Regions from separate parts of the Caulobacter sp. CCG-8 genome, predicted to be linked through region 2. Evidence: predicted binding sites of a transcription regulator. Region 2 holds the regulator's gene; each other region holds the start of a gene.
The links. The regulator LexA, encoded in region 2, represses DNA repair genes until DNA is damaged. The targets are predictions, from matches to a motif close to ATGTTCNCNANNTGTTCT.
Positions count from the first base shown of each region.

Region 1: ssb (single-stranded DNA-binding protein) is a predicted target of LexA. The motif match lies at 2,119-2,136, and genes of this name have one in related genera.
Region 3: uvrA (excinuclease ABC subunit UvrA) is a predicted target of LexA. The motif match lies at 3,012-3,029, and genes of this name have one in related genera.

Region 1 is NZ_JBBEUD010000012.1:1,388-8,666, reverse strand. Features, by position in the region: gene WAE60_RS13020 (fatty acid desaturase) at 1-866, opposite strand, end outside; gene WAE60_RS13015 (hypothetical protein) at 1,068-1,331, opposite strand; gene ssb (single-stranded DNA-binding protein) at 1,524-2,033, opposite strand; gene WAE60_RS13005 (hypothetical protein) at 2,186-2,575, opposite strand; gene WAE60_RS13000 (hypothetical protein) at 2,592-3,263, opposite strand; gene WAE60_RS12995 (hypothetical protein) at 3,343-6,195, opposite strand; gene pseH (UDP-4-amino-4,6-dideoxy-N-acetyl-beta-L-altrosamine N-acetyltransferase) at 6,288-6,842, opposite strand; gene WAE60_RS12985 (flagellin) at 6,902-7,279, opposite strand, start outside.
Region 2 is NZ_JBBEUD010000002.1:114,473-121,751, forward strand. Features, by position in the region: gene WAE60_RS02065 (glutathione S-transferase family protein) at 1-7, shown strand, start outside; gene WAE60_RS02070 (GFA family protein) at 36-443, shown strand; gene WAE60_RS02075 (energy transducer TonB) at 448-849, opposite strand; gene lexA (transcriptional repressor LexA) at 1,018-1,722, opposite strand; partial or broken gene WAE60_RS02085 (amidohydrolase family protein) at 1,974-3,718, shown strand; gene WAE60_RS02090 (isoprenylcysteine carboxylmethyltransferase family protein) at 3,808-4,407, shown strand; gene WAE60_RS02095 (serine hydrolase domain-containing protein) at 4,414-5,736, opposite strand; gene trpC (indole-3-glycerol phosphate synthase TrpC) at 5,741-6,529, opposite strand; gene trpD (anthranilate phosphoribosyltransferase) at 6,526-7,279, opposite strand, start outside.
Region 3 is NZ_JBBEUD010000019.1:32,447-39,725, forward strand. Features, by position in the region: gene WAE60_RS17910 (hypothetical protein) at 1-21, shown strand, start outside; gene uvrA (excinuclease ABC subunit UvrA) at 23-2,932, opposite strand; gene WAE60_RS17920 (DUF1223 domain-containing protein) at 3,085-3,810, opposite strand; gene WAE60_RS17925 (hypothetical protein) at 3,975-4,169, shown strand; gene WAE60_RS17930 (ATP-binding protein) at 4,343-6,148, opposite strand; gene WAE60_RS17935 (DUF1203 domain-containing protein) at 6,246-6,716, opposite strand; gene WAE60_RS17940 (ABC-F family ATP-binding cassette domain-containing protein) at 6,924-7,279, shown strand, end outside.

The DNA of each region.
Region 1 (7,279 bases), on a different contig from region 2:
TGGTAGCGCAGGCCGACCGGCGCCCAAAGGAACGGCAGCAGGGCCGGCGGCGGCACGTTGACCGAGTCCAGGAACTGCTCCTCGAAGCTCATCATCTCGCCGTCGTTGTGCCAGTAGTGGGCCGCCAGGGTCCGCAGCTGGTTGACGAAGGTGGCCAGCGAGAACAGCACGAACCAGGTCGCGACCACGCGGACCGGCACGAAACCGGCGACCGTCGCGGCGGCCACGCCCCAGCACCACAGCCAGCAGCCGATCTCCTGGGCCAGCCAGTCGGGCCGCGTCCTATCGTTGTCCTCGCGCACGAAGTCGGGATTGATCACCAGGGCCGACAGCTTGGTCCTGACGAAGCGGCGCACGGGCGGGATCACGAACGACAGCGGGACCAGGACGCCCGAGCGCAGGATCACGCCCAGCGGGGCCAGCAGCGAGATCGCCGTGAACAGGCCCAGCTTGAACGGCGAATAGCGGCCCAGCGGCAGGTATTCCGGGTCCTTGGCGGTGCCGAAGCGATGCTTGGCGTGGTGCAGGTTGTGCACGCCCTCGTACATCATCGACGGCGTCATCAGCGGCACGCCGACCAGCAGGTTCCAGCCCAGGCGGAAGCCCGGCACGTCCTTGGGCCGCAGGTGGCTTATCTCGTGGATGAACGACAGGCCGCGATAGATGGCCAGCAGGCCGACCAGGCCGGCGGCGAGGACGATCCCGGGGTGGCCGGCCGTGGCGGCGATCCACAGGCCGCCCCAGGCGGCGGTCGCGGTCAGGGCCAGGTCCAGCCAGTAGATCCGGCGGTCGGGCGCCGTCAGGTCGGCGGTCAGGCCGTGGGCCTGGCGCACCAGGCCGCCCTCGTCTTTCTGGGGTTGTCCCACGGTCTTCTCAATCCCCGATTCCGACTCGAGCGCCTCGACGCGCTTGCCTTCCGCGCCCCCGAGGTGGCGCGCCGCCCTTCGAAATTCAATGGCCATACGGACGAAAGGCGTCCGCCAGGGATAAACCAAAACGGCCGGCGCCGAAACGCCGACCGTTGTCGCAGCCGGACGCGGCGCCGATCGCCCGGTTTGAAGGCTTGGTCAGCCCAGCGCCTTGAGGACGAAGGCCGCCCAGGTCATGGAGGGCTCGAGATCGCCGCTCATCAGCTTGCGCTTGGGCGGCGCGCGGAACCGGTCGTTGATCCAGTCGCGGATCGCGAGGTCCAGGCTGTTGGCCCCCACGCCGATCTGAGCCAGCGTCTCGTCAGGGCCCGGCGGATCCTCCCGAAGGTCGCGCGCGCGCACGAAGAGGGCGACGCCGACGACGAGGACCTCCTCGTCGGTGGGCCCCGCGGACTCGGCCATCCCTGATCTCCTCGCAAGGGGAGCCCGCGGGTCAGGCCGACAGGCCTGGCGCGTCCCCGGAAGCCAGGATCACCAGGGGGACCGGTTCCAGCAGTGGCCCAGCCCACCGCGCGGTCGTGAGAAAGCGCACAAGAAAAAGCGGCCGGCTCCCGGGAACCGGCCGCTGTTCGAGCTCTGGCGTCGCGACGACGCCTAGAAGGGGATTTCGTCGTCCAGGTCGGCCGAGAAGCTTTCGCGCGGGCCGCTGGGCTGGCTGCGCGGCGCGCCGCCGCCGAACCCACCGCCGCCGCCGCCGCCGGCGGCGTAGCCTTCGTCATAGCCGCCGCCCGCCGACGCGCCGGCGCCGTCGCCGCGACCGCCCAGCATGGTCAGTTCGCCGCGGAATTTCTGCAGCACGATCTCGGTGGAGTACTTCTCCTGGCCCGACTGGTCGGTCCACTTGCGGGTCTGCAGCGAGCCCTCGATATAGACCGTCGAGCCCTTACGCAGGTAGCTCTCGGCCACCTTCACCAGGTTGTCGTTGAAGATCACGACGCGGTGCCACTCGGTCTTTTCCTTGCGCTCGCCGCTGGTGCGGTCGCGCCAGCTCTCCGAGGTGGCGATGCGCAGGTTGGCGACGCGGTCGCCGGAGCCGAGGGAGCGGATTTCGGGGTCGGCGCCGAGGTTGCCGACCAGAATGACCTTGTTGACGCTGCCCGCCATGGGAAGACCTTCGTTCTCGCCCGGCGACCCAACGCGCCGGAATCTGGCCCGGACGTTAACGACCTATCAACGCCGAACGCAAGGTTTGTTCCACAAATGTTCCTGTGGAACAAGAGCGGTTATCCACCGCCCTCTTCCTCCGGCCCTCCCCGTTACTGGGGCGGCATGGCCCCCGGGACCGCCAGGCGGCCATCGCCCGTGCGGACCAGCGACATGAACCGGGCGCCTTCGTAGGTGTCGCCCAGATAGATGCCTTCCTTCTGCAGGAAGATGAACTTGCCCTGGTAGGCGCCGGTCATCTCGCGGCTGGGGCTGCCCAGGCGCACGAAGCGCAGGCGCATGCCCTCCAACTCGGCCGCGCAGAGCTCGAGACTGGGCACGTTGCGGGCCACCGGGTTGAACTTCAGCGTCCCGTCCTTCTGTTCGATCACGTGCATGCAGACGCCGGCCTCGAACGGGGCCTTGGTCTGCTTCTCGCAACCGCTCAGGCCGACAACGGCGGCGGCGGCGACGAGCGAGAGGGCGACGACGGGAAGGCGCATGGGTCTTGGACTCTCTCTAGGCCGACGGGATGGAGCAGCCCTGCCCCAGGTCGATGATCGAATGGAAGGTGCGGTTGTCGGACGAGGATTCGACCTTGCCCGGCACGATGCGCAGGGTTTCGTCGCCCCAGCGGCCGTAGGTGGCCCCGCCCGCTTTCTCGCACTTGCCGCCCGAGATCTGCTGGGCGCAGGCGTTGACGGTGATCTCGCCCGGCAGCTTGCGCCATTCGCCGCCGGCGTAGCGCCAGCAGACCGCCAGGGGCGTGCTGGCCGCGGTCGGCGTCGGGGCGGCCGGCGTCGCGGCCGGCGCGGGCACGGTCAGGGCCTCGGGCGGCGGCGGCAGCGGGGTCAGGACCGTGCCGGCCTGGTCGGCGGCGGCCAGGGCGCCGGTCTCGTCGACGCCCACGTCCAGGGCGCCGGTGGCCACGCCGTTCTTCTTGGCGCACTCGGCCAGGGTGATCTCGCCGACGAACTGGCCGCCGACAAAGCAGCGCAGCGGGCGGTTGGCGTCCAGCTTGTTGTCGTCGGCGCGGCCGGTCTCGACGATCAGGCCGGCGCGCGAGGCCGGCGGATCGGCGGTCGGCGACTTGTTGCCGTGCATCACGGTCAGGGCGATGCCGAGGCCCGCGATCAGGGCCAGGGCGGCTCCGCCGCCCAGCAACACGCGTCGATCTTTGAGAAGTTCCATGATCCCTGGCTACGACGCGGTGATGACGCTTTCAAGTCCAAGGCTCAAGACGGCTTCCAGGGCCGTCGCGGCGCGCGCCCTAGCCGCCGCCGGTCAGGCGATCCAACGCCGCCTGGTAGTTGGCGATCTGGTTGGTCAGATAGGTCGGCACCGTGCCGGTGGCGTTGTTGTTCGAGGAGGCGGTCGCGTCGGTGCGCTTCACGCCGTTGGCGGTGTCGGCCATCTCGCGATAGGCGTTGCGGACCGCCGACAGGGCCTTGGTCATGGCCGACACCGCAGCGTTGCGGCCGACGTCGGTGGTCAGGTCCAGGCCCGTGTCCAGCGCGAAGCCGTAGATCGGCCCCTTGCCGTCGGCCGAGACCGTCTGGCCGTGATCGGTCTTGGTGTTGCGGACGATCCCCGGCTTCAGCCCCAGCGATTCCAGCACGTCGGTGCCGCCCTTGCCGGGCAGGATCTCGACGGTCGAGGTGGTCTGGGACGGGCTGATCCGCAGGGTGCGGTTGTTGCCGACGCTGCTGAACTCGACCTTGGCCGCGTAGCCCGTGGCCTTGCGGATCTTGTCGGCCAGGGTGTCGAGCGTATCGTCCTGCTCGATCTTGATCGTGGTCAGGGTGCCGCGCGCCCGGGTGCGGACCTGGAAGGTGTCCCCCGCCCGCGCCGAGGTCGCCGAGACGATCTTGTCGGACTGGGTGAAGTCCATCTTGCCGCGCGGGATGCCGAAGACGTCCAGGGTGCTGGAGCCCGACGCGTCGACCGCGATCGAGGTCGGCGTGGCGTAACCGTCCTTGCCGGTCAGCCGCTGCTCCCAGGAGGCCTGACCGGTGGCGACGTTGATCTGGGCGACGTAGCCGTCCTTCGTGCCGACCGTGGCCTCGCCCGCCAGGTCCTTGCCGGCCGAACCCACCAGCCAGGCCTGGCCGTTGGAGACCGCCATGCCGGTGACCGTGTCGTCGCCCGTCCCGCCGTAATAGGCCAGGGTGTCCTGGCTCTTGTCGGCCAGGTCCAGCGACAGGCGGGCCACGAACCCGTCCGAACCGCCCGAGGCGGCCTTGGTCTTGTTGTCGACGTCCAGCGCGCCGTTGGTGGTCGAGCCGCCGATGTAGAGCTGGCCGTTGTCGATGGTCAGGCCGGCGATGTTGCCGCCCTTCAGCGAACCCAGGTCGCGCGTCGCGCCCTCGGTGAACGTCACGGCCTTGGTGTAGGTCGTCGGTTCGGTGACCCAGACTTCCTTGTCGTTCAGATAGGTGCGCGGCTCGGTGACGATGGTGGTCGAGACGTCGAAGCTGCGAAGCATCGCCTCGCTGCCTTCCTTGCTGGCCACCACCACCTGCGTGCCGTTGACCACGATGCCGGAGACGGTGTCGTCGTTCTCGCTGCCGAAATGGGTTGTGAACAGCGCCTTGGGCGTGCCGGCGATGTCGGTGGCGAAGGCGCTCAGATAGCTGTCGTAGCCGCCTTCCGTCGCGCCGGTCGCCGAGCCCGGGATGTCGGACTTGGTGCGGCCGCCCACATAGACCACGCCGTCCTCGCCGAAGGCCACGGCCGTGGCCTCGTCCTCCAGCATGCCGCCGCGGCGGACCGTCCAGGTCTCGTCGCCCTTGGCGTCGTAGAGGGTCACGAAGCTGTCGGTGAGCGTGCCGGCCGAGTCCGAATTGATCGGGCCGTTGGTGGCGCCGGCCAGGCTGCCCGCCACCGAACCGGCGATGGCCACCTGGCCGTCGTCCGAGATGGCCATGTTGTAGCCGGTGGCGGTGTTCGAGGCGCCCAGGGTGCGGGCGTAGAGCAGCTTGCCCGACGAATCGTACTTCAGCAGGGCGACGTCCTGGTCGCCCTTGATCGTCTGGGTGCTGGTCGTGCCGTCGACATCGGCCAGGACGTAGAGCGAGCCATCGGGGCCCGTCATCGTCTTGTGGACCGTGCTGATCGTGCCTTCCAGCGTGTCGGAGAACACCTTGGTGCCCGGCTGGCCGGCCGTGCCGGGGCCGTACTTCGTCAGGGTGTTCTCGATCACCGCGTCGTCGGTGGTGGTGTCCTTGTCAGGATCCGGATTGCCGGCGGCCGTGGTGATGTAGACCGCCGGCTTGGCGGCCGGGGCCGAGAAGGTCAGGGTCTCGGTCAGGTCGCCCTTGATCTGCAGGGCGAAGTCGTCGCCGGTGGCCGGCAGCTTGACGGTCTGGCCGTTGACCGTGGTGGTGCGCTCCTGGCCCACCGTGCGGTTGACCGCGAACTGGGTGTCGAAACCGGCGTCCGAGAGCTTCTGGTTGAAGAACGAGACGACGTTGGCCATCGTCCGCGGCGTCGAACCCATCTCCGACAGGTCCATCGTCACGTCCGTCGCCACGCCGAACTTCTTGACGTTCATCGTGAAGCTGACGTTGCCCTTGAACGTGGGCACCTCGTCGTCGACCTGGCCGCTGTAGATCGTGTTGGTGACGTAGTTGTAGTTGTTCTTCGGCACCCCGACGGTCGACTTGTCGCTGGTCATGACCGTGCCGGTCGTCAGGCGCATGCCGTCGGTGCTGAGGTTCTGGACGTAGCTGTTGACCTCGTTCAGCCCCTTGCTGAACACGGCCTGCAGCCGCTTGATCTCGCTGTCGGTGACGCCCTTCTCGGCCGAGCGGTTGGCGATCGCCGACAGGGTGTTGAGCGCCTGATAGGCGGCGAACAGCTTCTTGTAGTCGCCCGAGATCGTCGGGGACGCGGCGACGGCCGCGGCCTCGTCGACGAACTTACGGCCGTTCAGGGCCGCTTTGACCAGGTCGCTGGGCTCGCTGGTCATCGTCGTCCAGGGCGAGCTGGGCACCGTCTTGCCGCCCGAGGAGGACGGAGCGGACGACGAGGACTGGTTGGTCGACGCGGTCGCGTTCGCGGCCAGGCCAGCGTTCTTGGCCTGATAATACCCGAGCAGCAGACTGGAATCGAAAGTGATCACAGCGGGTCCCATCGGGACGCACTACGCCCCACGATTCGATTGTCCGCGATGATCGCTGACGTTTCGTTAAGACGTATGAATCGAAGTCGGGATCAGGCCGCGATCAGGTGGGCGTCGGTCAGCGAGCGCCGGACCTCGCCCCGCAGCTCGCGCCATTCCTCGGCCAGGATGCCCAGCAGGACCACGTCCCGGGGCTCGCCGTCCTTCAGCACGTGGCCGCGCAGATAGCCTTCGCGACGGAAGCCGGAGGCCGCCTGGGCCTTCAGCGCCGCGTCGTTGTCGGCCATGACCTCGGCGAAGACCTTGTGCAGGCCCAGCTCGCCGAAGGCGCGGTCCAGTCCCAGCACCTGGGCGGCGCGTCCCACGCCCCTGCCCCGCGCCTCGGCCGAACCGAGGAACCAGTTCCAGCCGGCGCGACGATGGTGGCTGAGCAGGCCGGTCAAGGTCAGCAGGCCCGACGGCTCGCCGGCTCGGACGATCATCCAGCCGCGCATGTCGGGATCGGAACGCAGGGCCTGGAACCAGGCGGCGTGGGCCTCGCGGCTCGGAAAGGCCGCGTCGGACATCCACCGGTCGACTTCCGGTTCGCCCCGCCATTGGAACAGGACCGCCTCGTCGCCGTCCGTCAAATCGCGAAGCTCGATCATACCGGGTCGATTCTCCCAACTAGCGTGGCGGAGAGTCTACCCCGCGCGGGGCCTCAGGCCTAGCTGCCGCCGTTGAACAGCGACAGGATGATCTGCGGCGCCTGGTTGGCGATCGACAGCGCCTGGGCGCCGAGCTGTTGCTTGACCTGCAAGGCCTGCAGGCGCGCGCTTTCCTTGGCCATGTCGGCGTCGACGAGGTTGCCCACGCCGGTCTCGAGCACGTCGTTGAGCTTGGAGACGAAGGTGTTGTGGGCTTCGATCTGCTTGGCTTGCGAGCCGATCGAGCCGACGGCCTGGTTCACCGCCGTCATCGTCGCGTCCAGGCGCGACAGGACGCTGGCGGCCAGGGTCTGGGTGTTGATCTTGTCGTTCAGCGACAGCGTGTTGATCGTGCTGCTCAGCGACAGGTTCTGCAGGTTCAGCGTGATCACGGTGGC
Region 2 (7,279 bases):
GTTCTGAGCCTTGTGGGCGAACGACGGAGGCGATCATGGAACGACAGGGCGGCTGCGCCTGCGGGGCGGTGCGCTATGTGGCCAGCGGCGGACCGCTGCGGGTGGGCCTGTGCCACTGCCTGACCTGCCGCAAGCGCCACGGCGCGCCCTGCAACGCCTTCGCGGCCTTTCGCGCCGACAAGGTGCGGATCGAGGGACGGACCCAGGTCTGGGCCGGCGCCGAGCACGGCCTGCTGCACGGCTGCCCGATCTGCGGTTCGCCCCTGTTCTGGACGGCGACCGACCAGGACGACGACGAGATCGAGATCCACCTGGGCGGGCTGGACGAGGTCGGCCAGTTCACGCCGCAGTACGAGGTCTGGGTCAAGCGCCGCGAGCCGTGGATGGCGCCGCTGAACGTGCCGCAATATGTCGAGAACCGGCCGGCGGGGATGCCGACCTGAGGGGCTATTCGAAACGCACGCTGAAGCTGCTGTAGCTGCGGGACGTGAAGCGGATCGTCAGATGCAGCGTGCGTCCCTCGATCGATTCGCCCGACTTGACCCTGGCGGCGACCCTTGAGGCGTCCAGCAGCTTCGCCGCGGCCTGGTCGAAACCGTAGCCGCTGGTCCGTGGCGAACCGAGGAAGCAGTCTTCCAACGCGCCCTTCCGGCCGATCGTGCAGGTCGTTTCCACGACATCGGACACGCCCATGCGCTGGGCGTAGTCGGGATAGTACTGATCAGCCCGGAACTTGCCTGTGTTGATCTTCACATCCTGCGCGCCGAGCGGGGCCTGGGGTGAAGCCGAGGCGGTCGAATCGGCGACGGCCGGAGTCGCCTGCAGGGCCAGGATGAACGGTAAGATCAAGGCGTGTTCCTTGAGGTGACGTCGTCCTTGGGTAGCTTGAGCATGGATCGCCGTCCACCACGCTCCCGCAATCTGGAACCCAAAACAAAAAAGCGCTGAGTCCGGTCAGCCAGACTCAGCGCCTTCGATCTTGGTCCCGGCGTTCGCCGGGATGAGCGGACCAGAAACCTAGTGATAGCGCCGGATCAGGCCCACCAGCTTGCCCTGCACCTCGACCTGGTCCGGGCCGAAGATGCGGGTCTCGTACTTGGGGTTGGCCGCTTCCAGGGCGATCGAGCCGCCCTTCTTGCGCAGGCGCTTGAGGGTGGCTTCCTCGCCGACCAGGGCCACGACGATCTCGCCGCTGTTGGCCGTGTCGCCCTTCTTGATGATCACATAGTCGCCGTCGAGGATGCCGGCCTCGATCATCGAGTCGCCCTGGACTTCCAGCACGTAGTGCTCGCCGCCGCCCAGCATGGTCTCGGGCACCGGCAGGCGCTCGCGTTCGTGCTGGATGGCGTCGATCGGGGTGCCGGCGGCGATGCGGCCCAGGATCGGCAGCTCGCGGGTGTTGTCGGCGGCGATCGGCGCGGCCGGGATCGACGGGGCCTGCCCGCCGCCCTCGACCACCTGCGGCTTGAAGGCGCCCCGTCCCTTGGGCGGGGAGGCCGTCGTCGCCTGCTGAGGCAGCTTGACCACTTCCAGCGCCCGGGCCCGGTGGGCCAGGCGGCGGATGAAACCGCGTTCCTCGAGCGCGGTGATCAGGCGGTGGATGCCGGACTTGGACGCCAGGTCCAGCGCCTCCTTCATCTCGTCGAAGGAGGGGGAGACGCCGGTCTCCTTGATCCGTTCGTGGATGAACATCAGCAGCTCGTGCTGCTTGCGCGTAAGCATGTCCGGCCTCGCCAGTCGTCGCGGAACAAACCGCAAACCTCTACGAATGTTCTCTAGGTGTTCTTCGTTGATGTCAAGTTAACGGTGTTCGCCGGAACGGCGGGCGAAAACGCTAGGAAATACAGGCCCCGATCCGGGATCTTGGTGACGCTCGACGGCGGTCCGGCCGAATCGAGGCCTGCCCGGCTTGACGGCCGGCCGCCCGAGGCGGAGCCTCCTGAACAACGATAAGTCACGGGAGGACGCGACCCATGGCCGAGCGCGCCTACGACCTGGTCCTGCGCGGCGGGACGGTGCTGGACGGGATCGGCGGCCCGGGCTTCGTCGCCGACGTGGCGGTCAGGGACGGCCTGATCGCCGCGATCGGGCCGGGCCTGGCGTCGGGCCGCGAGGAGATCGATGCGCGCGGCCGCCTGGTCACCCCGGGCTTCGTCGACATCCACACCCACTACGACGGCCAGGCCACCTGGGACACGTCGATGACGCCCAGCGCCGGGCATGGGGTCACCACCGTGGTGATGGGCAACTGCGGCGTGGGCTTCGCGCCCTGCCGTCCCGAGGACCGCGACCGGCTGATCCGTCTGATGGAGGGCGTCGAGGACATCCCGTTCCCGGTGCTGACCGAGGGCCTGCCCTGGGCCTGGGAGAGCTTTCCCGACTATCTGGACTTCCTGGCCGGCCGCGCCTTCGACGTCGACATCGGCGCCCAGCTGCCGCACGCGGCGCTGCGGGTGTTCGTGATGGGCCAGCGCGGGGCCGATCGCGAGCCGGCGACGCCCGGCGACATCGCCGCCATGGCCGCCATCGCCCGGCGGGCGGTCGAGGCGGGAGCCCTGGGCTTCTCCACCTCGCGGACGCTGAACCACCGCACCAGCGACGGCCAGCCGACCCCCACCCTGACGGCGGGCGAGGACGAGCTGACCGGCATCGCACTGGGCCTGGCCGCCGCCGGCAAGGGCGTGCTGCAGCTGGTCTCGGACTTCTTCCCCGACGGCCCGGCCGAGCTGGCCATGCTGCGGCGGATCGTCGAGCGGTCGGGGCGGCCGCTGTCGTTCTCGCTGGTCCAGAGCCCAAGTCGCCCGAGGGCTGGAAGGCGATGCTGGCGGGCCTGGCCGAGGCCGTCGACGCCGGCCTGCCGATGAAGGCCCAGGTCTGCGGCCGGCCGGTGGGCGTGCTGTTCGGCCTGGAGCTGACCCTCAATCCGTTCAGCCAGAACCCGGTCTTCGCCGAGATCGCCAGGGCGTCCCTGGCCGACAAGGTCGCGGCCTTGGACGATCCCGACTTCCGCGCCCGGCTGCTGGTCCACGACGGCGACGCCAAGGGACCGTTCGCCGGCAGCGCGCTGCGCGCCTGGGACAACCTCTTCCCGATGGACGCCGTCCCCGACTACGAGCCGACCGCCGACCGGACGGTGGCGGCGATCGCGGCGCGGGAGGGACGCGACCCGGCCGCCGTGGCGTTGGACGCCATGCTGCGGAACGGCGGGCGCGGCATGCTCTATCACCCGTTCCTGAACTACGCCGACGGATCGCTGGACCCCAGCCTGGCCATGCTGCTGCATCGCGACACCGTGCCGGGCCTGTCCGACGGCGGCGCCCATGTGGGCATGATCTGCGACGGCAGCTTCCCGACCAGCAACCTCGTCCACTGGACGCGCGAGCGCACGCGCGGGCCGCGCATCCCGCTGGAGACCATGGTGGCGATGCAGACCCGCGACACCGCCGTCGCCGTGGGTCTGCTGGACCGGGGCCTGATCGCGCCCGGCTATCGGGCCGATCTCAACGTCATCGACTACGAGGGGCTGAGGCTGGAGGCGCCCGCCGTGGCCTACGACCTGCCGGCCGGCGGGCGGCGCCTGAGCCAGAAGGCGCACGGTTATGTCGCCACCGTCGTGGGCGGGGTGGTCACCCGGCGCGACGGCGAACCGACCGGCGCCTTGCCCGGCCGCCTGGTGCGCGGGGCGCGGGCGGCGCCTGCGGCCCTGGCGGCCGAATAGGGCGAGTCGGGACGCGGGAGATCAGTCGGAGGTTGACCGCGCGCGCCGCCCTGCCTGTAGTGCCTTGGGCGACCATCGGATGGGCGGGCATGGATCGGATCTGGCTGTTGAACGCGGGCTGGCCGCGCGCCTTCTGGGTCAGCTACGCGGCCTTCGCGCTGTTCGAGGTGTGGGTCTGGCTGCGCGACCGGCGCGGCGCGAGCGGACAAGACGCCGACCGGGGCAGCCTGCGGGCCCTGGTGGCGGTGATCGCCGCCGGGATCTTCGTCGCCTTCTTCGTGGCCTATACGCCCTCCACCGCCTTCGCCCGGCTGACGGCCTGGAAGGCCGAGGCGCGGCTGGCGGCCCTCGTCCTGATCTGGGGCGGGCTCGTGCTGCGCCTCTGGGCGATCCTGACGCTGGGGGCCTTCTTCCGGCGCACGGTGCATCTGCACGACGACCACCGGATGGTCACCTCGGGTCCGTACCGGATCGTCCGCAACCCCGCCTATCTGGGCAGCCTGCTGACCCTGGTCGGCGTCGGGCTGGGCCTGGGCAGCTGGCTTTCGGCCGTGGTCCTGGCGGTCGCCGGCCTGATCGCCTTCGGCCAGCGGATCCGGGTCGAGGACGCGGCCATGACCGCGCGCTTCGGCGAGGCCTATCTAGCCTATCGCAAACGCAAGGCCGCGCTGATCCCGCTGATCTGGTAGGCCGGCTCAGGGAGCCAGGTCGGACCGGTCCTTGGCCTTCAGCTGCAGCCAGTCCTGGAACGGTTGGTGGTAGGCCAGGTCGAAGACCTCGGCCTGGAGCTTGAAGGGCAGGTTGGCCTCGCTGTTCCACAGCATCACCACGCCCGTCCGGGTGGCGGGGTCGAACATCATGGTCGAGCGATAGCCGGTCACCGCCCCGCTGTGGCCGACCAGGCGGTGGCCCTTGTAGGTGAAGCTGCGCATGCCCAGGCCGTAGCCCGGATGCTGCAGCGAGCGGCCCAGCGGCGAGTTGCCGTAGGGGCGGCCGGTGTTGACGCGCGGGCGCTGGATGTCGGCCAGCACCCCGGCGGGCAGGACGGCGGGCGCCTGGCCCATCTGGGCCTGCATCCACCGCGCCAGGTCGACGATGTTGGAATTGACCCCGGCCGCGGCGGGCACCCGATAGTAGAAGTCGGTCAGGGGCGCGGTGTGGCCCCAGCGCGAGGGCGGCGCCCAGTGCGGCGCGTCCCGCAGGCCGTCCAGGCCGATGGTCGCGCTGGTCATGCCCAACGGCGCGAACAGCCGCTGGCGCGCCTCGTCGGCGTAGGATCGGTGGGTGGCGGCCTCCACGACCTCGCGGATCGTGTCGTAGGCGATGTTCTGGTAGCTGTGGCAGGTGGCCGGCGGGCACAGCAGGGGCACGGCCGCCAGGCTTTCGCGGATCATCTTCGGATCGCGTCCGCCCTCCAGCCAGCCGTCATAGGCGTTGCGGGGCAGGCCGGTGCGCTGGGACAGCAGCTGCTCGACCGTCAGGGTGTTCTGGGCGTCGTTCGGCAGGCGCAGGCTGACGCCGAACTTGCCCAGCGGGTCGTCCAGCGAGAACGCCCCTTCGTTCGCCAGGCGGGCGCTGAGCGTGGCGGCCACGGTCTTGGACAGCGAGGCCCAGCGGAAGACGGTGTCGGCGCCCACCTTCTCGCCGTCGCCCGGCGTGGTGAAGCCGTAGCCCTGCACGAACGACAGGCGGCCGTCCTCGACCACGGCGATGGCCAGGCCCTGCATGGACCGGTCGGTCATCATCGTCCGGATGCGGGCGTCCAGGGCGCGGTAATCGATCTGGCCGCGCCACGCGTCGGGCTTCAGGGGCAGGACGGCGGGCGTCGGCGGGGCGGTGACGGCGGTCGCGACGGCGGGCTCGGACGTCGGCTCGGTCGCGCGCCCGCGGTGCTGCGTCGCCAGGATCAGCGCCGCCAGGCCGACGACGGCGACGACGGCCAGGCCCGGCACCACGCGCCAGTCGCGCCAGAACCGACCTTTGCGGGCGTCCAGCTCTATCGGATCGAATTCGTTCAACGCCCTATCCCAGCAGGGCTCGGGTGGCGGCGGCCACGTCGGCCTGGCGCATCAGGCTCTCGCCGACCAGCATGGCCTTGGCCCCGGCCGCCTCCATCCGCACCACGTCGTCGTGGACGAACAGGCCGCTCTCGGTGACCAGCAGGGCGTCCTTGGGGGCCTGGGCGGCCAGGCGTTCGGTGACGGCCAGGTCGACCACGAAGCTCTTGAGGTCGCGGTTGTTGATCCCGACCAGGGTCGAGCCCAGTTGGCCGGCGCGGTCCATCTCGGCCTCGTCGTGCACCTCGACCAGGGCGTCCATGCCCAGGCGCGCGGCTTCCGCCATCAGGTCGGCGGCCAGGGCGTCGTCGATCATGGCCAGGATGACCAGGATGGCGTCGGCGCCCAGGGCGCGGCTCTCGGCCACCTGCCAGGGATCGACCAGGAAGTCCTTGCGGATGCAGGGCAGGGCGACGGCCGCGCGGGCGTCGATCAGATAACCGTCGGCGCCCTGGAAGCTGGGGCCGTCGGTCAGGACCGACAGGCAGGCCGCGCCGCCGGCGGCGTAGGCGCGGGCCAGGGCCGGTGGGTCGAAGTCGGCGCGGATCAGCCCCTTGGACGGCGAGGCCTTCTTGATCTCGGCGATCAGCGACAGCTTGCCGGGGCCGTGGGTGGCCTCCAGGGCGGCCTTGAAGCCGCGCGGGCTGCTGGCGGCGCGGGCGGCGGAATCGACCTGGGCGAAGGCGCGGCGGCGCTTACGGTCGGCGACGTCCTCGCGCTTGTAGGCGGCGATCTTGGCGAGGATGTCGGTCATGCGGGAAGCGTTTCACTGTTGGTGGCGGCGACCAGCCCGGCCAGGGCGGCGGCGGCGCGGCCGTCGTCCAGCACCGCGCCGGCCAGTTCCACGCCTTCGCGCAGGGTCTCGACCTTGTCGGCCACCAGGAAGGCGGCGGCGGCGTTGAGCATGACGATGTCGCGGTACGGACCCTCGCGGCCGGCCAGCAGGGCGGTCAGGGCGGCGGCGTTGTAGGCGGGCTCGCCGCCGGTGATGTCGGCCAGGGCGGCGCGGGGCAGGCCCACGGCTTCCGGCGTGATCGTGAACAGGCGCAGGGACCCGTCGCGCCATTCGGCGACCTCGGTCTCGCCGGTGGTGGTCAGCTCGTCCATGCCGGCCCCGTGCACCGACCAGGCGCGTTCCGCGCCCAGCGCGCCAAGGGCCTTGGCCACGGGCTCGACGAAGCGGTGGGCCGAGACGCCCACGACTTGGCGCTTGGCGCCGGCCGGATTGGTCAGCGGACCCAGCAGGTTGAAGATCGTGCGGAAGCCCAGCTGCTGGCGGATCGGCGAGACGTGCTTCATCGCCCCGTGGTGCGACTGGGCGAACAGGAAGCAGATGCCGGCCGTGTCCAGCGCATGGCGCTGCTGGGCCAGGCTGGCGTCGATGTTCACGCCCAGGGCGGCCAGGACGTCGGCGGTGCCGGACTTGCTGGTGATCGCCCGGTTGCCGTGCTTGGCCACCTTCAGCCCGCCGCCGGCGGCGACGAAGCCCACGGCGGTCGAGATG
Region 3 (7,279 bases), on a different contig from region 2:
GACCGGGCCGACGTTTTCTAGCCTAGGCCCGCTTGCTCTTCTTCAGCTCGGCCACGCGCTCCAGCCGCCGTTCCTCGTGGCGGGCCAGGACGTCCTTCAGATAGCGGCCGGTCCAGCTGGCCTCGACCTTGGCCACGTCCTGGGGCGAGCCCACGGCGACAATCTGGCCGCCGCCGTCACCGCCTTCCGGACCGAAGTCCAGCAGCCAGTCGGCGGTCTTCACGACGTCGAGGTTATGCTCGATGACGACCACGGTGTTGCCCTGGTCGACCAGCTCGTGGAGGACCTCCAGCAGTTTCTTGGTGTCCTCGAAGTGCAGGCCGGTGGTCGGCTCGTCGAGGATGTACAGCGTGCGGCCGGTGGCGCGCTTGCTGAGCTCCTTGGACAGCTTCACCCGCTGCGCTTCACCCCCGGAGAGGGTGGTCGCCTGCTGGCCCACCTTGATGTAGCTGAGGCCCACGCGCTTGAGCGTCTCCATCTTGTCGCGGATCGGCGGCACCGCCTTGAAGAAGTCGGCGGCTTCCTCGACCGTCATGTCCAGCACGTCGGCGATGGTCTTGCCCTTGAACAGGATGTCCAGGGTCTCGCGGTTGTAGCGCTGGCCCTTGCAGACGTCGCAGGTGACGTAGACGTCGGGCAGGAAGTGCATCTCGATCTTGATCAGGCCGTCGCCCTGGCAGGCCTCGCAGCGGCCGCCCTTGACGTTGAAGCTGAAGCGGCCGGGACCGTAGCCGCGCGCCTTGCTCTCCGGCAGCTGGGCGAACCAGTCGCGGATGGGGCCGAAGGCGCCGGTATAGGTGGCCGGGTTCGAGCGCGGGGTGCGGCCGATCGGCGACTGGTCGATGTCGATGACCTTGTCGAAGTTCTCCAGGCCCTCGATCCGCTCGTGCGAGGCCGGGGCGTCGCTGGCGTTGTTCAGGCGGCGCGCGGCGGCCTTGTACAGGGTCTCGATCGTGAAGGTCGACTTGCCGCCGCCCGACACGCCCGTGATGCAGGTGAAGGTGCCGACCGGGATCTCGCCCGTCACATCCTTCAGGTTGTTGCCCTTGGCGCCGACGACGCGGAGCATCTTCTTCTTGCTGATCGGGCGGCGCTGTTCGGGCACCTCGATCTCGCGTGCGCCGGTCAGGTACTGGCCGGTGATGCTCTTCGGATTGGCCATGATGTCGGCCGGCTTGCCCTCGGCGACGATCTCGCCGCCGTGCACGCCCGCCGCCGGACCCATGTCGATCACATAGTCGGCGGTGAGGATGGCTTCCTCGTCGTGCTCGACCACCAGCACCGAGTTGCCCAGGTCGCGCAGGCCCTGCAGCGACTGCAGCAGGCGCGTGTTGTCGCGCTGGTGCAGGCCGATCGACGGCTCGTCCAGCACGTAGAGCACGCCGGTCAGGCCGCTGCCGATCTGGCTGGCCAGCCGGATGCGCTGGCTCTCGCCGCCGGACAGGGTGCCCGAGCCGCGCGACAGGTTCAGATAGTCCAGGCCCACGTCGACCAGGAACCGCAGGCGGTCGTTGATCTCCTTCAGGATCCGCCGGGCGATCTCCATCTGCTTGTCGGTCAGATGGCCTTCCAGCGCTGTGAACCAGTCGCGGGCCGGGCGGATCGCCAGGTTCGAGACGGCGGCGATGTCCAGGCCGTGGATCTTCACGGCCAGGGCTTCGGGCTTCAGGCGCTTGCCGTGGCAGACCTCGCAGGGGGTGTCGGACTGGTAGCGGCCCAGCTCCTCGCGGACCCACGAGCTGTCGGTCTCGCGCCAGCGGCGCTCCAGGTTCGGCAGCACGCCCTCGAAGGGCTTGGCCACCTCGTATTTGCGGGCGTTGTCGTCGTAGACGAACTTGATCTTCTCGCCCTTGGAGCCCTGCAGCACGATCTGGCGGGCGCTTTCCGGCAGCTTGTGCCAGGGCTCGTCCATCGAGAAGCCGTAGTGGCGGGCCAGGGCCTGCAGGGTCTGGGTGTAGAGCGGCGATGGCCCCTTGGCCCACGGGGCGACGGCGCCCTTGTGCAGGCTGCGGTCCTTGTCGGGGATCACCAGGTCGGCGTCGAAGGCCAGCTTGGCGCCCAGGCCGTCGCAGGCCGGGCAGGCGCCCGCCGGGTTGTTGAACGAGAACAGCCGCGGCTCGATCTCGGCGATCGTGAAGCCGCTGACCGGGCAGGCGAAGCGTTCCGAGAACAGCAGCCGACGCGGCTCCTTCTCACCTTCCTCGACGTTGGCCCATTCGGCCACGGCCAGGCCGTCGGCCAGGCGCAGGGCCTGCTCCATGGAGTCGGCCAGGCGCTGCTCCATGCCCGGCTTGGTGACGATGCGGTCCACGACTACGTCGATGTCGTGCTTGAACTTCTTGTCGAGGGCGGGGGCGTCCTCGATCGGATAGAACTCGCCGTCGATCTTCAGCCGCTGGAAGCCGGCCTTCTGCCACTCGGCGATCTCCTTCTTGTACTCGCCCTTGCGGTCGCGGACGACGGGAGCGAGCAGATAGAGGCGCGTGCCTTCCGGCAGGGCGGTGATCTTATCGACCATCTGGCTGATGGTCTGGCTTTCGATCGGCAGGCCGGTGGCCGGCGAGTAGGGAACCCCGACCCGCGCCCACAGCAGGCGCATGTAGTCGTGGATCTCGGTGACCGTGCCCACCGTCGAGCGCGGGTTACGCGAGGTGGTCTTCTGCTCGATCGAGATGGCCGGCGACAGGCCCTCGATCAGGTCCACGTCCGGCTTGCTCATCAGCTCCAGGAACTGGCGGGCGTAGGCCGACAGGCTCTCGACGTAGCGGCGCTGGCCCTCGGCGTAGATGGTGTCGAACGCCAGGGAGCTCTTGCCCGAGCCCGAAAGCCCGGTCAGCACCACGAGCTCGCCCCGCGGGATGTCGACGCTGACGTCCTTGAGATTGTGCTCCCGCGCGCCGCGCACGCGGATGAAGTTCAGTTGTTCAGCCATGTTTTCCGGAACGCGTAGGGCCGTGGGAGGAGCCACGGCGAGACGGCTATATGTAGGGCGCAGACCGGCGATTAACACAAGAACAAGGTGCGAACAAATGTCGCTGTGGCGGCAGGTGGCGACAGACTGCTGACATCAGGTGTCAGCAGGGCCTAAAGTCGCGCCGCCGCCAGGATCGGGCCGCCGTTCTTCGCCTGGACCAGCACCGCCGTCCGCAGGGCCGGATCGGCCGGCGGCGTGGTCGCGAACGCCACCGGGGCGCCGTTCCAGCCGCCCAGCCGGGTCAGCTCGCGGACCACGTCGCGGTGGGGCAGGGTCTTGCCGTTGTTCTCGCCGCGCTGGATGGCCACCTGCTGAACGCGTGGATCGTAGCGCACCAGCCAGACGTCGGCCCCGGCCTTGGGGGCTTGGCCGGCCCCGATCTCGACCCGGCCGCGCGACACGGCGACCGTGGCGTCCATGGCCGGGCGGGCGCGGCGCAGGGCCAATTCCACGTCGCGGGCGTCCGTGCCGATCAGGTCCTCGCGGCCCTCGACCACCATCTGCGGCGTGCCCAGCTGGGCGCCCAGGCCGCGGGCGTAGGCCTTCTGCCGGTCGGTGAAGGCCGGCTTGGCGAAACTATCTTTCCAACCGAGCTGGTCCCAGTAGGTGACCCCGAAGCTCAGGGCCAGCACCTCGGGCCGGTCGGCCAGGGCGTTGAGGTTGGCGGTGGCCGGCGGGCAGGACGAGCAGCCCTGGCTCTGGAACAGCTCCAGCACCACCGGCCGCTGGGCCGTGCCGCCGGTCCCGGCCATCGACCAGGTCCCGACGGCGACCGCCAGGACCGTCCCGGCCGCCAGGCTGGCCCAGGCCGTCTTCCGCATCGTGGTTCGTGTCATGGCGCGCGTCCTCCTTGGTCGTCGAGGATCAGTTCGCGGCGGGACCGGCGGAGGTTACAGCGTTCACGAACAATAAACCGCCTTTGGAAGCGCAACCTTCAGCACCCTTGGTGTCTATGGCGCGGACGGATCGCGCATCCTGCGCGCCCTCGAGGACGACGAGCTTGGCCAAGGCGGCGGCGAAGGAAGAGGCGAAACCGGCGGCCCCCGAGGCTCCGGCCAAGGGCAAGGGCGGCAAGGCCGCCAAGGTCGTGCGCCAGCGTTCCGAGATCGACGACATCATCACCCTGGTCGTCTGCGTCGCCTGCGCCATCTGGGCCTTCAAGATCATCGTCGACCTGAGCGCGCTGAGCTTCTGAGCTCGGGTTTCTTCCGCATCATAAATAGCGCCGTCATCCCGGGCCTTGCGCCCGGAACCCCTCTGTCGGTCGCAAGTGCAGTTGAGGCGGCTCGCCAGCGAACCGCTTGCGCCTCGCGTGCGAGCTGAACCAGGAATCCCTGGCGCAAGGCCCGGGATGACGAGGGGATAGGTCTACCCCAGCGCCGCCGCCGCGCCGCCCGCGGGCGGGGCGCTCAGGGCCACGTCCAGGGCCTCGACCAGGCGCTGGGCGGCGATCGGCTTGGCCACGAAGCCGTCCATGCCGGCGGCCATGTAGCGCTCGGTCTCGTGGCTCAGCACGCTGGCGGTGACGGCCAGGATCGGCGTGCGGGTCCGGCCCTCGGCCGCCTCGCGGGTACGGATCACGCGGCCCGCCTCCAGCCCGTCCATGCCCGGCATGTGGATGTCCATCAGGATGGCGTCCCAGGGACCGGACTCCCACATCGCCACCGCCTCGTGGCCGTCGCGGGCCACGCCGCAGGCGACGCCCAGATGGCCCAGCATGGCCTGCAGGACGGTGCGGTTGGTGGCGTTGTCGTCGACGACCAGCATCTTCAGCGCGCCGCCCATCGCCGGCTCGTCGGCGACCGGCTCGACCTTCGTCGGCTGGCCCACCGGCGTCAGGGCGGGGCAGGGGGCCTCGAAGGTGAAGCAGGCGCCGCCGGCCGCCGGGCTCTCGAAGCCGACCTGGCCGCCCATCAGCGTCATCAGCTCGCGGCAGATGGCCAGGCCCAGGCCGCTGCCGCCCGTGCGGCGCGTGCTGGAGCCGTCGACCTGGACGAATTTCTCGAAGATCTGGGCGCGGCGCGCCTCGGGCACGCCCACGCCGGTGTCGGTCACGGCGCAGGTCAGGGTCTGGGCGTCGCCGCCGATCCGCACGGTCACCTGGCCGGCGTCGGTGAACTTGATGGCGTTGGAGATCAGGTTGCTGAGCACCTGGCGCAGACGGGCGGCGTCGCCGTCGCGCCAGCCGCCGGCCCCGGGCTCGACCTCCAGGGCGAAATCCAGGCCCTTGTCGTGGGCCAGGCCGCCGTAGAGCTGGCGCAGGGTGTCGGCCAGGGCGTCCAGGTCGAACGGCGCCCGGACGATCTCCATCTTACCGGCCTCGATCCGCGAGATGTCGAGCACGGCGTTGATCACGTCCAGCAGGGTGGCGCCGGACTGGTGGATGGTGGCCAGGCGGGCGCGCTGCTTGGCCGAGAGGGTGTCGCGGTCCATGGCCTGGGCCATGCCCAGCACGCCGTTCAGCGGCGTGCGGATCTCGTGGCTCATGGTCTCGAGGAACTCGGTCTTCACGCGGCTGGCGGTCTGGGCGACCACCATCAGGTCCTGGGCCTCGGTGCGCAGGCGGCGGTTCTCGTCGAGCTCGGCTTCCAGCTTGCGGTTCAGGGCGTCGGACGCCAGGCGGGCGCGCAGCTCGCGCATCACCGCCCCGCGCATCAGGGTCGACATGCCCAGCGCCGCGAAGGCGCCGGCCACGCCGATGAAGCCGTACTGGCTGACCAGGTCGCCGGGGGCGTTGCGGGCCATGACGACCAGGCCGACGATCGCCGCGCCGACGCTGACGAAGGCCACGCGCCGGGTGGGGGCCGAGGTGGCGAACACCAGGGCCATCAGCACGAAATAGACCAGCTTGGCCGGCTCGAAATGGATGCTCTGATAGGCCGCGACATTGGCCATGAAGAGCGTGTTCATCGCCAGGGCGGCGGTTTCCATCGCCGGCATGTCCGGCGAATGGGTCTTCAGCCGGCGCCAGAACCAGAGCCCGGTCGCGGCGGCGGCCACCGCCAGCCCTTCCAGCAGGACCAGGGCCGCGCCCTTCTCGTAGAAGGGATGCGACAGGCTGATCACGCAGTAATAGGCCGCGGCCGCCGCCAGATAGCCGCGCAGGATGGGCACGTACGAGCTGACGATCTCGTTCGACGGTATGGGTTCAGGTTTGCCGAACGTCCACTTCATGAGCCCCCGCGCGCCCTCTTCAGCCCCCTGGCTTGAGCACACCGTAGGAGATCAAGGTTAAGTTGCGATTGAGAGCGCTACCGTTGTCGGACAATAGCTAGGCGGCGCGATCGATGCGGGCGGCGTAGCAGCCGGGCTTGGCGTAGTGGGCGTGCAGGTAGGCCACGGCGGGGTTTTCCAGCATCCGCTCGATCACCGGGGCGGCCGTCGCGCCCTCGACCACGTCGGCGTCGAGCAGCATGCCGGCCGCGTCAAAACCGCGCAGGGACAGCAGGCGGCGGCGCAGGGCCGGGGGCAGCGCGTCCTTGGTCGTGGCGGGAGCCTGGGCCGCCTCGCGGACATAGATGGCGTAGCGCGAGCGGAACGGCGTGTCGGCGGCCTGGTGCTCGTGGTTCAGCAGGATCAGGGTCTCGCCCGGCGCGGCGTCGTCCAGGGTGACGCGGCAGGGAAAGGCGAACGGCGCGTCGGCGACGACGCGCAGCATGCCGCGCTCGGCCAGGGCGTCGTCGTCGAGGGCGAACAGCGGCGCGAACGGCTCGATGGGCAGGCTGGAAACGGTGAACGACATGACGGGCTCCTGTGATGAGAGCCCGATCCTGACGGCGGCCGATCCGGGCCGACACCCGATCCTTGCGGTCGAGTCGAAACTTGCCGAACGCCGGTTGATCGCTTAGATCGTCCGTGCTCGAAATCCCGGGCTCACCGATGGAGGCCACCATGGACATTGCGATGGACGACCGTTTCGCCCTTCCCACTGACCTGACCGTGGTTTCCCATGCCCGCCTTCATCACCCTGGATTCCGTTCGCGCCGACACGCCTGACGGCCGCGTCCTCTTCGACAATCTGACCCTGGCGATCGGGGCCGAGCGCATCGGCCTCGTGGGCCGCAACGGCGTGGGCAAGTCCACGCTGTTGTCGCTGATCGCCGGGAGCCGCGCCCCGACCTCGGGAACGATCAGCCGCGCCGGCGTGGTCGGCGTGCTGCCGCAGCTGCACGCTCCGCCGCCGGGGGCGCGCGTCGCCGACCTGCTGGGCGTCGGCCCGGCCTGGGACCGGCTGTGCCGGATCGAGGCGGAGGAGGGCAGCGAGGAGGACCTGGTCGAGGCCGACTGGAGCCTGCCGGGCCGTGT